DNA from 2 places in the Constrictibacter sp. MBR-5 genome. Region 2 is predicted to be linked to the other one. Evidence: predicted binding sites of a transcription regulator. Region 2 holds the regulator's gene; the other holds the start of a gene.

Region 1 (5,129 bases), on a different contig from region 2:
GCCGGGCGCCGGATCGAGGCGGCCCGGCGCGCCTATCCCTATGCCCGGTGGATCGCGGCGGACCTCGCGAGTATGCGACGGCCCGACGACTGGGCGCCGCTGCTGGCCGGGGTGGACGCCGTGATCAACTGCGCCGGCGTGCTGCAGGACGGACCGCGGGACGATCTGCGCGGCGTTCAGGTGGACGGCACGGTGGCGCTGTTCCAGGCCTGCGCGGCGGCCGGCGTGCGTCGCCTCGTCCATGTCTCTGCCGCCGGGGTGGGGCCGGGGGCGGGCACCGCCTTCTTCGCGACGAAGCACGAGGCCGAGACGGCGCTCGCCGCGATCGACATCGCCTGGGTGGTGCTGCGGCCCGGCCTCGTCCTGGCGCCGATGGCGTATGGCGGCACGGCCCTGCTGCGCGGGCTCGCCGGGTTTCCGTGGATCGTGCCGGCCGTCCATGCCGACAGCCTCGTCCAGACCGTGGCGGTGGACGACGTCGCCGCCGCGGTGCTGCGGGCGCTCGACCCGGCGGCACCGGCGCGCGTCGCGGTCGACGTCGTCGCGGACGAGCCTGCGCGCCTCGGCGACCTGCTGACGGCGCTGCGCGCCTGGCTGGGACTGCCGCCGGCGCCGGTGGTGCCCCTGCCGGCCTGGACTGCCCGGCTGACCGCCGGCGCCGCGGATGCGGCGGGGTGGGCCGGCTGGCGCAGCCCGATGCGCAGCACGGCGATGGCGCAGGCACGCGACGGCGTCATCGGCACGGCCGGCGCCTGCCAGCGCCTGCTGGGGGTGCGACCGAAATCCCTCGCCGAGACCCTGGAGGCCTGGCCCGCCGGCGTGCAGGAACGCTGGTTCGCGAGGCTCTATTTCGTCAAGCCGCTGGCGCTAGTCGTGCTGGCGCTGTTCTGGCTGGTGTCGGGGCTGATCGGGCTGGCGCGGATCGGCGATGCGGCCGCCGTCCTGACCGTCGCCGGGTGGAGCGGCGGGGCGGCGACCGCCGCCGTGGTCGCCGGGTCGCTCGTCGACATCGCCCTGGCGGCGCTGGTCTGCTTCCGCCGGACCGCGCCGGCCGCGCTGATCGGCATGGTGGCGGTCAGTGCCGCCTATCTCCTCGCGGCGACGGTCGTCCGGCCCGATCTGTGGCTCGATCCGATGGGGGCGCTGGTCAAGACGGTGCCGGCGGCGCTGCTGGCGCTGGCGACCCTGGCGGTCATGGACGAACGGTAGGGGCGGCGGGAATGGACGACTGGTTCCTGCCGCTGAAGGCGCTGCACATCGTCGGGGCGGCCGTGCTGCTGGGGACCGGTGCCGGCATCGCCTTCTTCATGGTGATGGCGCACCGGACCCGCGACGCGCGGATCGTGGCGCACACGGCCGGCGTCGTGGTGATCGCCGACATGCTGTTCACCGCGTCGGCCGTGGTCGTGCAGCCCCTGACCGGAGCCGCCCTGGCGCAGCGCGCCGGCTGGCCGCTGCTCGATGGCTGGGTGGCGGCCAGCCTCGGCCTCTATGCCGTGATCGGCCTGTTCTGGCTGCCGGTGGTCTGGATGCAGTGGCGCATGCGCGACCTCGCCCGCGCCGCCGCGGCGGCCGGCGAACCGCTGCCGCCCGCCTATCACGCCCTCTACCGCTGGTGGTTCGCCTTCGGCTTCCCCGCCTTCGCCGCCGTGCTGGGAATCGTCTGGCTGATGGTCGCGAAGCCGGACATTTGAGGAGACACATGCCGTCCGTTATGCGTCAGGGAGCATAAAGTCCACTTGTCGCATCCAGCGCATAAGCCGGCCCCCAGCTGCGGTGCAGCTACAGGCTGCGGCCGTGCCAGACGATGCGCCCCAGGACATGGAGGCGGGCGGCGTCCTGGGGGTGGAGGGCTTCGGCCTGGTAGTGCGGGTCGTCGCTGAGCAGCAGGACGGCGCCGTCGAAGCGGTGCTGCACGCGGCGGACGACGATGCGGTCGTCGACCGCGAAGGCGTAGAGGCCGCCCTGGCCGACGCCGGCGTCGCGCCGGTCGCACAGCGCCAGGTCGCCGGCGCGCAGGGTCGGCTCCATCTCGTCGCCGGCCACCGTGAACAGGACGATGTCGTCGGCACCGCAGCCCAGGCGCTCGGCCAGCCAGCTGGTGCGGAAGGCGACGGCGTCGGTCGCCTGCGGCCAGTCCGCCGGCGGCGCATCGGCTCCGCCGTCACCGCCGCGGTCGACGAGAGGCGGAACGGCATAGTCGGCGAGTGCCGCCGCCGCGAGGATCTCGCCGTCGAGCGACTCCGGCGGGGGCTCGTCCTCTTCGGGCGCCGTTTCCGCGGGGGGCTCGGGCCGCATCATCTCGCCCTCGCCGGACCACAGCCAGTTCAGGTCGACGCCGGCCGCCGCCGCCAGCCGTGCGACGACCACGAAGGACGGCGCACCGCGGCCGCGGGCATGCGCGGCCAGCTGGTCCGCCGGCACCTCGGCGATCTCGGCCGCCTCGGCGGGGCTGTCGAACAGGTCGAGCAGCGCCGCAAAGCGCACGCCGACATCGAGCGGCCAGCTCTGCGCGGCGGCGCCCAGCTGCAGGTAGGGCTCGGCCCGCGGGGCGTCGCCGAATCGCGATGGCGTCTTCATCCGCAGCAGGTAGGGGGCGCGCCGCCCGCTGGCTAGAGGTCGCCGGTCGGAGACCGGCCGCTGGCGAGCGCCGGCCGCTGGCGAGCGGCGGAAGCCGGCGATATCATCCGGCCCGTCGCGTACCGCAGAAGGCGCTTCTGCCGGCGCTGCGAACAGGAGAAGGACAATCTCCCGCCCGAAACGCCCCGCCGCTCCGGCCCTCAGCGAGCCGGAGAGCCCCTATGCCTGGTTCCGCCTGCTGGCCTCGCTGATGCTCAGCACCCTGGGCGGCGTCGGCATGTGGTCGATCGTCGTCGTGCTGCCGGCAGTGCAGGCCGACTTCGGCGTCGACCGGGCGGACGCCTCGCTGCCCTACACGCTGACCATGGTGGGCTTCGTCTTCGGCGGGACGCTGATGGGCTGGCTCGCCGACCGGTTCGGCATCGTGGCGCCGGTCGTCGGCGGCAGCCTCGCGCTGTCGCTGGGCTACGTCCTGGCGAGCCGGGCCGACAGCCTGCTGGAGTTCGCGCTGATCCACGGGGTGCTGATCGGCTTTCTCGGCAGCTCCGCCACCTTCGGGCCGGTCATCGCCGGCGTCTCGCTGTGGTTCGACCGGCGGCGCGGCATCGCGGTCGCCATCGGCGCCAGCGGCGCCTACATGGCGGGCACCGTCTGGCCGCTGGCGATCCAGGGCGTGACCGACGCGCTGGGCTGGCGCGACGCCTATTTCGCCATCGGGATCTTCTGCCTGGTGACGATGCTGCCGCTGGTCCTGGCGCTGCGCCGGCCGCCGCCGCTGCAGCCCGCCGTCGAGGTGTCGCCCGGCGGCTTCACCGGCGAGACGCGGCCGCTCGGCATGCGCCCCAACCTGCTGCAGGGCATGCTGATCCTGGCGGGGATCTCCTGCTGCGTCGCCATGGCGATGCCGCAGGTGCACATCGTGGCGCTGTGTGCCGACCTGGGCTACGGCGCGCAGCGCGGGGCGGAGATGCTGTCGCTGATGCTGGGCTTCGGCATCGTCAGCCGGCTGGCGTCGGGCTGGATCGCCGACCGCATCGGCCCGCTGCCGACGCTGCTGCTGGGCTCGGTGCTGCAGGCTGTGTCGCTGCTGCTCTACATGACCTCGCAGAGCGTCGGCTCGCTCTACGTCGTCTCGGCGCTGTTCGGCCTGTTCCAGGGCGGCATCGTGCTGAGCTACGCGTTGATCGTGCGCCAGTTCTTCCCGGCGGCGCAGGCCGGCACGCGCATCGGCCTCGTCCTGTCGGCGACCCTGGGCGGCATGGCGATCGGCGGCTGGATGTCGGGCGCCATCTACGACCTGACCCTGTCCTACGACGCCGCCTTCCTGAACGGCTTCTTCTGGAACCTGCTGAACATCGCCATCGCCCTGTTCCTGCTGGTCCGCGGCGGGCCGCGGCGGCGCACCGCACCGGCGATGGTCTGAGCGGTCAGTCGGCTCGACCGCTCAGTCGGCTCGACCGCTCAGTCCGCTTCCTGGGGCGAGGGGGTGCGGGGGCGTTTCCAGAAGAGCTGGGACAGCCAGGTGGCGAGGAGGACGACCAGGAAGATGCGCGCCGTGTGGTGGATGGCGACGAAGGCGACCTCGATGCCGAGCGACAGCGCGATCAGGTTCATCTCGGCGAAGCCGCCCGGCGCGTAGGCCAGCAGGATGCCGCGGAAATCGAGACCGGTCGCGGCACCCATGACCAGGGCGAACACGTAGGCCAGGACGACCAGCCCCGCCGTCGTGATCGCCGAAAGCACCATCGGCCGGGCGAGCTGGTTCCAGCCGATGCCGGCGAAGCGCGCGCCTGCGCCGGCGCCGATGATCACCTGGGCGACCGCCAGGATCTCGTAGGGCGGCCGCGCCGCGGTGATGCCGCCGACATGCACGACGGCGCTGAACAGCATCGGGCCGGTCATCTGCCAGGCCGGGAAGCGCAGCCGCTTCGCCACGACGGCGCCGACCACGCCGCAGGCGGCCAGGATGGCGAGGTCGAGCAGCTCGGTGCCGACGATGCTGCCGCCGGAGCCGAGGTCGGCCGGCGGCACGTAGCTGGAGAAGATGCGGAAGGCCGGCGGCAGGATCAGCATCACCATGACGATGCGCGTCGCGTGGATCAGCGCGATCTGGCGCTCGTCGGCGCCCATCGTCGGGCCGATCAGGATCATCTCGCTGAGGCCGCCCGGTGCCGCGGAGAAGAAGGCCGTCGGCCCGTCCATGCCGCCGACGCGCATCAGGAAGAGGGTCGCGAGGCCGCCGCCGACCACGACGAAGACCAGCATGCCCAGCAGCGTCCAGGGCCACGCGCCGATCTGGTCGAGCAGGTGCGGCGTGAAGGCGCTGCCGAGCAGGACGCCGAGGACGATCATCATCACGCGGCGCAAGTCCGGCGGCAGGTAGAGCTTGGCGCCGCCGAGCGCGCTGATCGAGGTGAAGGCCAGCGCCCCAAGCATCCAGGGCAGCGGCGTGTTGAGCCATGTGAACAGCGCGCCGCCGACGGCACCGATGGCGATGGTCTTCAGCAGCAGCGGCATGCGCTGCCGCCAATCGCTCTTGCGCGGGGGGC
Region 2 (5,129 bases):
GGGCGGGTTCGCCGAGGCGGTGGCATCGGTGCGGCATGGAATCGACAGGCGGATCCTGGCCGTACTCGACGGCGACCGGGGCGCTCTGGCGAACGCGCTCGTCACGGGACTGCGCGGCGGGGTCTCGGAAGAGACGATCGCGGCCATGCGAGATTCCGGGCTGGCGCATCTCCTCGCCATATCCGGGCTGCACATGAGCCTGGTCGCGGGGTTCGTGTTCTTCGTCGTCCGGGCCGGGCTGGCGGCGATTCCCAGCCTCGCGCTGCGATGGCAGACGCGCAAACTTGCCGCCCTCGTGGCGCTGCTGTTCGCCGGGGGCTATCTGCTGCTGTCGGGCGCGACTGTACCGACACAGCGGGCCTTCGTGATGTTGACGCTCGCGCTGGCGGCGATCCTCGCCGATCGGCTCGAGATGTCGATGCGGCCGATCGCGTTCGCCGCGCTGATCGTTCTCGTGCTGACACCGGAGGCCGTCCTCGGGCCGAGTTTCCAGCTTTCCTTCGCCGCCGTCGTCACGCTGGTGGCGGCATACGAGGCGCTGAAGCGGCGCCGCGAGCGGCGGGCGGCGGCAGGCCTGCCGCCGGCTTCGAGATGGCTGTCCTATCCGGGGGGCCTCATCTTCACGTCGGTGGTGGCGGCCGTGGCGACGGCGCCATTTGCGGCCTATCACTTTAATCAGGCGGCACTCTATTCGGTCGCGGCGAACCTCGTCGCTGTGCCTGTCACCGGCCTCTGGGTGATGCCGTGCGGGATCGTCGCGCTCCTCGCGATGCCGATCGGCCTAGAGGCCTTGCCGTTGCGGGCGATGGCGGTCGGGCTCGACGTGATCACCTGGGTGGCCAGGGAGACGGCCTCCTGGCCCGGATCGGCCCTGCGCGGCGTCATCATGCCACCGTCGGGGATGGCGGCGGTTGCGGTGGGCGGGCTCTGGCTGTGCCTCTGGCGCACGGGGTGGCGCCTCGCAGGTTTGCCGGCCGTGGTCGCCGGGCTCGCGATGGCGTCTTTGGCCGCGCCGCCCGATATCCTGCTATCCCAGGATGGGCGCCTCGTCGCGGTCCGCGATGCCGACACGCTGTTGCTCACGTCGCTTCGCGCCGCCGGCTTTGAGCGAGAGAATTGGATGCGGCAGACCGGAGCGGACGTTGCGGAGGCTTGGCCCGAACATGCGTCGGAGAGCGGGGCGATGCGTTGCGACATCACGGCCTGCCTCTACAGGCGGTCAGGCCGGACGGTCGCCTTCATCCGTCACGAGGATGCGATGGATACCGACTGTGTGAACGCGGATCTGGTCGTGCTTCTGGCACCGATCTCTTCACGCCTCGCGAAGCGACGGTGCAATGGCCCGCGGCTTCTGCGGCACCGCGACCTGCGTAGCGAAGGGGCCCACGCGATCTGGCTGAGCCCGGCGGGCGTCACGGTCGAAACCGTCCGGGGACGGCGCGGCGACCGGCCCTGGACGAAGACGGGTCAGGCGGGCGATCCGGACGCCAGCGCGGACGATCAGTAGCGGCGGAGCAGGGCGACCAGCCGTCCCTGCACCTGGACGCGATCGGGCGGGAAGATGCGGGTCTCGTACCGCGGATTCGCCGCCTCGAGCGCGATCGACCCTTTATGCCGCCGCAGGCGCTTCAGCGTGACCTCCTCCTGGTCGATCAGCGCAACGATGATCGTTCCGGGATCGGCAGTGTCGCATTCCTCGACGATGACGGTGTCGCCGTCGAAGATGCCGGCGTCGATCATCGAGTCGCCGGCGACCTCAAGCGCATAGTGCTTGCCGCGGCCAAGCATGCCGTGCGGGACGCCGACATAGCTCGTCGGGTCGCGGAGCGCCTCGATCGGCGTACCGGCGGCGATCCGCCCGTAGAGCGGAATCTCGCCCTCGTCGATCGACTTGGATGGCGTCCGCCGCTCACGGAACGGTCCCTGGATCAGCGTACCGCCGTCGGCGGGCGCCGGCACCGCCGTCGGCCCGGCACCCTTGCGCGCCGCAGAATCGGGCAGGCGCAACACTTCCAGCGCGCGGGCCCGGTGGGGAAGGCGTCGAATGAAGCCACGCTCTTCGAGGCCGGTGATCAGCCTGTGGATGCCCGACTTGGATTTCAGCGAGAGAGCTTCTTTCATCTCTTCGAAGGAGGGTGACACGCCGTCACGGGTCAGCCGGGCGTTGATGAAGAGAAGCAGCTCGGTCTGTTTCCTGGTCAGCATGCCTGCGGCTCCGGTCGTTCAGCAAAGAGCCCGAGGCGGAGAACTCGGACGGTCAGCCTAACGTCGTCGGTCTGATCGAGTTGCACCCTCGGCGGGAGAGGGCGCAACGCCTTACATTGCGCGGCAAGAACAAAACGACAACGATGTATGTTCTATTTTAGTTCCCCTTCTCCGTCAATACGAAACACCCGCGGGCGTGGGCTCGCTCACACGACCTGCAGAGGCGACGCATCGGTGGCGCCGCCCGCCCGCGCGGCGGGCGGTACGGAGCGCCTGCCGAGGCTCGGTTGAAACCTCCCGCAATTCGGGATACTTAGGATCTCAAAATAAGCTCATTCTGGAAGGCTACGCAGGCCGACATGCGCTTGCGGGGAGAGGCCATGGCACGAGCTACCACCGCCTCCGCCAGTCGCAAGACCCGCGCGGACAAGGACAGCGAAGACAAAGGTTCCGGCCGGAAGGGGGGGGCGGCCAAGACGGCGGCAGCCTCTTCGCCGACTGCGACGAAGGGCGCCGCGCCGAAGAAGCCTGCGGCGAACGCCTCCGCCGATACCCTGCTGAAATACTACCGCGACATGCTGCTGATCCGACGCTTCGAGGAGCGAGCGGGCCAGATGTACGGCATGGGGCTGATCGGCGGCTTCTGCCATCTGTACATCGGGCAGGAGGCGGTGGTCGTCGGAGTCCAGGCCGCCCTCAAGGAGGGCGACACCGTTATCACCGGCTACCGCGATCATGGCCACATGCTGGCCTGCGGGATGGATTCGCGCGGCGTCATGGCGGAGTTGACCGGGCGTCGCGGCGGCTACTCCAAGGGCAAGGGCGGCTCGATGCACATGTTCAGCCGCGAGAAGAATTTCTTCGGCGGCCACGGCATCGTCGCGGCGCAGGTGCCGCTCGGCAACGGCCTCGCCTTTTCCCATCGCTATCGCGAGAACGGCCTAGTCAGCGTCACCTATTTCGGAGACGGCGCGGCCAACCAGGGGCAGGTCTACGAGTCGTTCAACATGGCGACGCTCTGGAAGCTGCCCACCGTGTTCGTCATCGAGAACAACAAGTACGGCATGGGGACCTCGGTCGCCCGCGCGGCTGCCGGCGGCGACCTGTCGCAGCGGGGAGTCGCGTTCGGCATTCCGGGCCGCAAGGTCGACGGAATGGACGTGCTCGCCGTGCGCGAGGCGGCGGACGAGGCGATCGCCCACGCGCGCAACGAAGGACCGGTCATCCTGGAGATGGAGACCTACCGCTATCGCGGTCACTCCATGTCCGATCCGGCGAAGTACCGGACGCGCGAAGAGGTCAACAAATTCCGCACAGAGCGCGACCCGATCGAGCATCTTCGCGAGCTGCTGCTCGCGGATAAGCACGCCGACGAGAACCGACTGAAGCAGATCGACCGGGAGATCCGGGATATCGTCGCCGATGCGGCCGAGTACGCGCAGAACAGTCCGGAGCCCGATCCGTCGGAGCTCTATACCGACGTACTCGCCTAGCCTGACCCGGAACGGCAAGAGACCGGAAACCGCCCATGCCGATCGAAGTACTGATGCCGGCCCTGTCGCCGACGATGACCGAGGGCAAACTCGCCAAATGGCTCATCAAAGAAGGCGACGAGGTCCAGGCGGGTGACGTCCTGGCCGAAATCGAGACCGACAAGGCGACCATGGAGGTCGAGGCGGTCGACGAGGGCAGGGTCGGCCGACTGCTGGTCGAAGAGGGTGCCGAGGGCGTGGCGGTGAACACCCCGATCGCCCTGCTGGTCGGCGGCGACGAGGAAGCACCCGCCGCCGATCAGAAGGCCGAGCCGAAGCAGTCCGGCGAGCCCAAAGCGGCAGCGCAGGCGCCGGCTGCCGACGACGAGGAGGAGACGGCCGAACCGGAGGCCGTCGACGAGGCGGGCGGCGAGGAAGGAGTCCGCCACGACGCCAAGTCGCGCATGCCGACGGCACCTGCGGCGCCGACGACGGAGCGGCCGGCGGCGGAGGACGAGGCCGCCTTCGCCGATGCGCCGACCATGACCGTGCGGGAGGCTCTGCGCGACGCGATGGCCGAGGAGATGCGCCGCGACGACACCGTCTTCGTCATGGGCGAGGAGGTCGCGGAGTATCAGGGCGCCTACAAGATCACCCAGGGCCTGCTCGACGAGTTCGGCGCCAAGCGCGTGGTCGATACGCCGATCACCGAGCACGGCTTCGCCGGGCTCGGCGTCGGCGCCGCCTTCGGCGGCCTCAAGCCGATCGTCGAGTTCATGACGTTCAACTTCGCCATGCAGGCGATGGATCAGATCGTCAATTCCGCCGCCAAGACGCTCTACATGTCGGGTGGCCAGATGGGCTGCCCCATCGTCTTCCGCGGTCCGAACGGGGCCGCGGCCCGCGTCGCCGCCCAGCATTCCCAGTGCTATGCCAGCTGGTATGCGCACATCCCGGGCCTGATCGTCGTGGCACCCTATTCGGCAGCCGACGCCAAGGGGCTTCTAAAGTCGGCCATCCGCAGCCCGAACCCCGTCGTCTTTCTCGAGAACGAGATCCTCTACGGCTACAGCTTTCCGGTACCGAAGGACCCCGACTTCACGGTGCCGATCGGTCGCGCGAAGGTGCTGCGCAAGGGCAAGGACGTGACGATCACGGCCTTCTCGCTGATGTGCCACCATGCGCTCGAAGCGGCGGAGAAGCTCGCCGAGGAAGGGATCGACGCGGAGGTGATCGACCTGCGCACGCTGCGCCCGCTCGACACGGAGACGATCGTCGAGTCGGTGAAGAAGACCAATCGGCTGGTCTCGGTCGAGGAGGGCTGGCCCTTCGCCGGCATCGGCTCCGAACTCGCCGCGGTGATGATGGAGCAGGCGTTCGACTGGCTCGACGCACCGGTGAAGCGGGTCACCGGCGTCGACGTGCCGATGCCCTATGCCGCCAACCTCGAGA

The links. Region 2 encodes LexA, which represses DNA repair genes until DNA is damaged. Its sites were predicted from a motif close to ATGTTCTANTTTGGTTC; they were not measured.
Region 1: ABIE65_RS19945 (S24 family peptidase) is a predicted target of LexA. The motif match lies at 2,731-2,747, and genes of this name have one in related genera.

The regions. Positions count from the first base shown of each region.
Region 1 covers NZ_JBEPTK010000011.1:78,293-83,421, reverse strand. Annotated here, with positions in the region: gene ABIE65_RS19955 (SDR family oxidoreductase) at 1-1,209, shown strand, start outside; gene ABIE65_RS19950 (DUF2269 family protein) at 1,221-1,694, shown strand; gene ABIE65_RS19945 (S24 family peptidase) at 1,783-2,580, opposite strand; gene ABIE65_RS19940 (MFS transporter) at 2,831-4,003, shown strand; gene ABIE65_RS19935 (AbrB family transcriptional regulator) at 4,042-5,129, opposite strand, start outside.
Region 2 covers NZ_JBEPTK010000004.1:367,266-372,394, reverse strand. Annotated here, with positions in the region: gene ABIE65_RS11835 (ComEC/Rec2 family competence protein) at 1-1,507, shown strand, start outside; gene lexA (transcriptional repressor LexA) at 1,501-2,205, opposite strand; gene pdhA (pyruvate dehydrogenase (acetyl-transferring) E1 component subunit alpha) at 2,586-3,698, shown strand; gene ABIE65_RS11820 (pyruvate dehydrogenase complex E1 component subunit beta) at 3,734-5,129, shown strand, end outside.